One region of the Sphingobacterium sp. NGMCC 1.201703 genome, then DNA from elsewhere that is predicted to be linked to it. Evidence: riboswitches for the same ligand, from Rfam matches in the RefSeq annotation. Region 1 holds a riboswitch; the other holds the start of a gene.

The links. Region 1 has a riboswitch for S-adenosylmethionine ahead of metE (5-methyltetrahydropteroyltriglutamate--homocysteine S-methyltransferase). Riboswitches for the same ligand answer to the same signal wherever they lie in the genome.
Region 2: linked by a shared signal. The riboswitch ahead of metF (methylenetetrahydrofolate reductase [NAD(P)H]) and the one ahead of metE (5-methyltetrahydropteroyltriglutamate--homocysteine S-methyltransferase) in region 1 are both predicted to bind S-adenosylmethionine.

Annotation. Positions count from the first base shown of each region.
Region 1 is NZ_JBLOHD010000010.1:195,858-199,129, forward strand. It holds gene metE (5-methyltetrahydropteroyltriglutamate--homocysteine S-methyltransferase) at 1-2,159, opposite strand, end outside; SAM riboswitch class I at 2,235-2,338, opposite strand; gene ACK8HY_RS19510 (response regulator transcription factor) at 2,491-3,180, opposite strand; gene ACK8HY_RS19515 (sensor histidine kinase) at 3,235-3,272, opposite strand, start outside.
Region 2 is NZ_JBLOHD010000005.1:312,340-315,611, reverse strand. It holds gene rimM (ribosome maturation factor RimM) at 12-536, shown strand; gene ACK8HY_RS12290 (hypothetical protein) at 794-1,645, shown strand; SAM riboswitch class I at 1,748-1,850, shown strand; gene metF (methylenetetrahydrofolate reductase [NAD(P)H]) at 1,922-2,878, shown strand; gene ACK8HY_RS12280 (DUF2723 domain-containing protein) at 3,184-3,272, shown strand, end outside.

The DNA of each region.
Region 1 (3,272 bases):
TCGTCTTTGCTTGGTACACGTGGTGAGTGGATATCATATACACCAGGACCAATATCGTTCGGGTATTTGAAATCACCAGCGAAAGCATTCAATAATTTCATTTGTGAACGTGAAGTTTCGATCGTGATAACGTCAGCATCCATTGCTGCGATATCTTCGATCACGTTGTTGAACTCAGAATAACACATGTGTGTGTGGATCTGCGTATCATCTTCTACATTGGATGACGAAACACGGAATGCACGTACAGCCCAGTTCAGGTAATCTTTTTGATCTGCTTTACGCAATGGTAATCCCTCGCGGATAGCTGGCTCATCGATCTGAATGATTTTGATACCTGCTTTTTCCAACGCTTGTACTTCATCCAGGATCGCTAATGCAATTTGGTAAGTCGTTGTTGAGCGCGGTTGGTCGTTACGTACGAAAGACCATTGTAGGATGGTAACAGGGCCAGTCAACATACCTTTAACCGGACGGTTAGTCAATGATTGAGCGTATGAAGACCAACGTACAGTCATATCCTCTGGACGGTATACATCACCATAAATAATCGGAGGTTTTACACAGCGTGAACCGTAGGATTGTACCCAACCGTTTTGTGTGAAAGCGTATCCAGCCAATTGCTCACCGAAGTATTCAACCATGTCGTTACGTTCGAATTCGCCGTGAACCAATACGTCGATATCCAATTGCTCTTGAAGACGGATTGTGTTTTCAGTCTCTTCGGCAATCGCTTTATCATACTCTTCCTGTGTGATCGCTCCTTTTTTCAAATCAGCTCTCCATTTACGCACATCTTTTGTTTGTGGGAAAGATCCGATCGTTGTTGTTGGGAACGCTGGTAAGTTGAATTTAGCCTGTTGCGCTGCTTTACGGTCCGCAAATACAGATGTACGTTTCGCATCATCATCAGTAATGTTGCTTGTACGCTCTTTTACCTCTGGTTTGTGGATCAATGGAGAAGTACGGCGGCTTTCAGCTGCTGCTTTGTTTGCTTCATAACGTTTTGCGGTTTCGCTATCAACTTCACCTTCTGCTAAAACTGCTAGGTCTTTTACCTCTGCTAATTTTTGTTTAGCGAACGCTAACCAGTTTTTCACTTCAGCAGGCAATGATTGCTCATTGTGCTCATTGTCCAAGTCAAAAGGAACGTGCAATAAAGAAGAAGAAGGAGCAATCCAAACGCGGTCTTTTCCTAATGCATCAACTGCCTGTTTGATTTTAACCAACGACTTTTCGTAATCGTTTTTCCAGATGTTACGGCCTTCAACAATACCCAAAGATAATGTCAATGATGCCGGAACTTTAGCTAAAACGGTATCCAATTGGTTTTCGCCACGTACAAGATCCAGGTGTAATGCATGGATCGGTAAGTTAATAGCGATATCTTCGTTGTCTTTTAACGCTTCGAAGTAAGTTGTCGCGATCAATTTGATGTTTTTTGCCGCTGCAGCTAATTTCTCAAATGTAGGTTGGTATAATGCTTTTACTTTTGCGTCTAGATCCAAAGCTAGGAAAGGTTCGTCGATCTGAACATATTGTGCGCCAGCTTCTGCTAACTTAGACAAAATCTGCTCATATACAGGAACCAATTTGTCCAATAGGTCAATACGGTCGAAACCAGCTTCTTTTTCTTTACCGATCAAAAGGTAAGTGATTGGGCCAAGTAATACTGGTTTTGTCTCAATACCCAATGATTTTGCTTCGTTGTATTCGTTTAAGAATTTCTCGGAAGTCAATTTAAATTCTTGATCTTTTGTGAATTCTGGAACCATATAGTGGTAGTTGGTGTCCAACCACTTGGTCATTTCCATTGCAGTTACGTCAATTCCCTCTTGTTGGAAACCGCGCGCCATCGCAAAATATAAGTCTAAGCTGTAGTTGTTGTCTACTTTATTCAATAAAGAATGGTAACGGGCAGGAATTGCACCAACAGTAAGGGTCAAATCCAATACCTGATCGTAAAAAGAGAAGTCGTTGGAAGGGATCAAATCTATTCCAGCATCTTTTTGTGTTTTCCAATTGCCTTCACGAATTTTTTTTGCTGTGTCCAATAATTCCTCAACAGAAGATTTTTTAGCCCAATAGGCCTCATTGGCTTTTTTCAATTCGCGGAACGCGCCCACACGAGGGTAACCTAAATTGTTAGTCAATAACATAATAATGTTTTTAATATTTCTTTTTCAACTATATTTCTTGCTAGAGAGAAGGACACACTAGAATTCGGTGACTTCGGCTTATCATTCCCATGTCAAGTAGGGTAGAATTTAGCACCTTGTCAAGGGACAGGTTGCTAAGGCTTCATCGGGTCTATTCCCTCTGCCTTTCTCTATAAGCGACGCTAAGTTAGCACATTTCTTTTTGATATGCAAATTTTTTATAAAAGTGCATCTATTTTTTGTATTATGCTAAGGATAGAAATGTTTTATTTCTTTCTTTTCATTAGAAAGGAGGGTGGAATAGATCCTAGGTATCCCACCCTCCATGCCTTTAGCTCACCAGGAGTTTGTAACCTTTTCCGTGAACATTGACGATTTCAACCTTACTGTCTTCTTTTAGATATTTACGAAGTTTGCTGAGAAATACATCCATACTTCTTCCGGTGAAATAGTTGTCATCATGCCATATTTTTAACAAAGCTTCTTCACGGGTCAAAACATCATTCTTTTTTAAACAAAGCAGGCGAAGTAGTTCGGCTTCTTTGGTCGAAAGCTTTTGTGTCTGACCTTTATAGGAAATCTGCTGACTTGTATAATCGAAGAAGTAATCTCCAATTTCAAACTTATCTGCGACTACTTCATCCTCTTTGTCCCTGACACTGCGTTTCAGTAAGGCATTGATCCGAAGAAGTAACTCCTCAACACGGAAGGGCTTTGTGATATAATCATCTCCACCTAATTCAAATGCTTCTGTCTTGTCCTCCATCATGCCTTTTGCAGTGGCGAAGATGATCGGTACGGTGCTATTTGTTTTTCTGATCTCACGGCCCACGGTAAATCCGTCTTTTTTGGGCATCATGACATCGAAAATGCATAAATCATAATCATTTTTTTTGAACTGGGAGACAGCTTCGTCTCCATCGGTACAGAGTGTAACGTCAAATTTTCCCTTTAATTCGAGATAGTCCTTTAAAAGATCCCCCAAATTGGGATCATCCTCTGCTAATAATATCTTTTGCATAATGAATCTATTAATTTTCACTAATGTTCCCTGAATATACAAAAAAGGAACGTGTTATTTTTTTAAGGGTAAAATTACTTCAAAGGTTGTGC
Region 2 (3,272 bases), on a different contig from region 1:
AATACTACAAAATGACTGTCGATCAAAGTTTTTATATAGGCTATATCAGCAAGACGAGAGGTCTTAAAGGCGAAATGCAATTGTTTTTTGAATTTGAAGACTATGAGAGCTTGGATATGGATGTTGTTTTTTTGGAGATCAACAAAAAACTTGTTCCTTATTTTATCGATACGATAAAACTGCAGAAAAATAGTACAGCCTATGTGACATTCGAAGACGTAGATCACATCGACAAGGCGCAGGCGCTGGTTCGAAAAAAGGTTTATCTTCCCAACGATAAAATGCCTGAACGGGATCCGGATGATTTTAGATATACAGATTTAATTGGCTTTTTGGTGATCGATGAAAACCACGGTGAATTAGGAGAAATTACGGATGTACAGGAATTCCCACAGCAGTTCGTTGCTACCGTTGATATGGATGGAAAAGAATTGATGTTCCCGTTATCCGATGATCTCATTTTGGGTATAGACGGAGAAGAGGAAATTATTGAAGTAGAATTGCCTGAGGGGCTAGTCGACCTCTATAAAGAATAAGAGCGATTGTCCCAGAAATTCGTCTCTGATAACAAAATAAGGATCTAAATTTAAGGTGTTTTTTTAATCCTCGTGCATACGACGAAGAAGGTCTAAGTTCGTAAAACAATTTAGACCTTTTTCTGTCATAAAATTTAAGTCCGATTTTATTTAATAGTATTGATGTGCTGAAACATTCAGGTGTAGCTCAACTCTGCTGGATTTTGAGTATCTTGGTAGTAGATAATCAATTTATTGACCACATTAAATGATCTGTTTTGAAGCCATTATTGATCCTTATTTCAACGATATTTTTGTCCTCTTGCGTTTTTCTAGGAAAGGATAAGGAGTTCTCCGCTGGAAATTACCAGGTTATTTGCGGCTATACCAATGAGGCTTATTTGAAGGCTAAAGCCGATAATCCGCTAAATGTTGAGCCTGATATCCCCTGTGATCATCCGCTTTATCATCGTTCCTTTCTCTCGCTACGGGATAAAGCACATTTTGTCCTCGCTATAGACGATGTCCTGTTGAATGGTAAATACACATTTAAAGGAAATAAGCTTGAGCTTATAGATGCTGCCAAGGGAAAACTTTCCTTGGATATTATCCAGATAAACAAGGATTTTGTGCAGTTGAAAGGTGACTTCTCTCCATTTAATTCCGCCCATTTGCCCAATACCGAACGCCTATATATCAATTTCGAATTGGACAAGACTCCCATTCGCGAGCAGCCTAGTAAATTTGATAGCGAAGTCAATCTGTGGCGTAATATTCCAACAAGAGCTGAGAACGAGCGAGAGATAAAGGCCCGAGCATTGAATTTTTTGGATTATTCGATTGCCTATTTTCAGCATATCTCTAATTCCGGTGTTCATAATGATTATAAAATAGATGGGGTCGAATCTCCGATTACCTATGCCCGAAATGGAATAGTATTAAAAAGATGGGAAGATGTTCCTGTCTCGTGGAAGGAGCTGTTTTACAACGAGGAAAATGCATTGGTTGCCTATAAATATTTAATGGATGGGTTTAAGTACGGACAGAAGGAGAAGTATAGTGTTTCCGGTCTATTGTTAATCACATTCTATTTAAAGAACCTACGCAATGCTCTTTCTACTTTGGAGTAATTTGGGCGGGAAAAAATTGGCACGAGGCAGCTTTGGTGCCATAATTTTTAGATTTTCAAAAAAATATTTTTGTTGTTTGGTTTTTTAAAACGATATTAGCAACGCTTATAGAGAAAGGCCGAGGGACTAGACCCAGTGAAGCCTTAGCAACCTGTATTGTTCAAGGTGCTAAATTCTACCCTGCTCCATGTGGGAAAGATAAGTTACATGCAGATAGACATATCCTCGACTTGTGCGTTTCGATGTAAGCCAACCCAAACTTAAAACAGTTTTTTAATGAAGATTACCGACCATATCCAGAACGCTAAAGGAAAAACATTGTTTTCTTTTGAGCTATTGCCGCCTGCTAAAGGACAGGGCATCCAAAGTATTTTCAAAACAATGGATGAACTGATGGAATTTAAACCACCTTTTATTGATGTAACTTATCATCGTGAAGATTACATCTATAAGGAACATGCTAGCGGGTTATTGGAACGTGTGTCCTATCGCAAGCGACCGGGAACAGTCGCAATATGTGCTGCTATCATGAATAAATATAAGGTGGACGCAGTCCCGCATCTGATATGCGGAGGCTTTACCAAAGAGGAAACGGAAAATGCTTTGATTGACCTGAATTTTCTGGGTATCGACAATGTGTTGGTGCTGCGAGGTGATGCGCGCAAAGGCGATGCTGATTTTATTCCAACTGAAGGTGGCCATGCTTTTGCAACGGATCTATTGGAGCAGGTCACAGATATGAATAAGGGGAAATATCTCCATGAAGATATTATTACATCTGAGAAAACTGATTTTTGTATTGGTGTTGCCGGATATCCTGAGAAGCATTTTGAATCCCCTAATTTCAATACAGACTTTAAATACCTGAAGCAAAAAGTCGACATGGGGGCCGAATTTATCGTGACACAGATGTTCTTTAATGTAGAAAAATACAAGGAATTTGTTACCAAATGTCGGGACAACGGAATTCATGTACCTATTATTCCGGGGCTCAAACCTTTGACGACAAAAAAACAGTTGGTCACATTGCCACGAATTTTCCACTTGGATATTCCAGAGGAATTGAGCGATGCCGTTGCATCATGTAAAACCAATGCCGATGTGAGGCAAGTAGGTGAAGAATGGCTTGTGCAACAATGTCAGGAGCTGATTAAATTTGGTGCGCCTGTGTTGCATTTTTATACCATGAGTAATCCCGGGCCAACCAAAAAAATCGTTGAAAAATTAGCCTAAAAATCAAAAAAAGCGAGGGAAGCCCCTCGCTTTTTTTATTGAACCTATAGTAGGCATACCATTATACCTTTGCGAAAGAATTCCTGTACATGCAATTGTTGCCTTCATGTATATACGGGGCTTAAGATGAAATCAGCCCCCTTTTAAAAAAATATATTTCTCTTTTCATTATAGAAGAGGTTTCTTTAGAAAAAATATTTTTAGATAGATCATGGTGTTAAATAGTGTTAATTAACATTTTTAAATCGAGATAACTGTTTAATTTAAAGTACTAAAAGGAATAAAGATTTAGACCAATTGACCTTATGACGTACAGTAAATTAAATACTCTGTTCGGTTTGACCTGTGGCCTCGTTGCTACGCTTGTGTACATTGCTACCGTCGAAAAGACCGT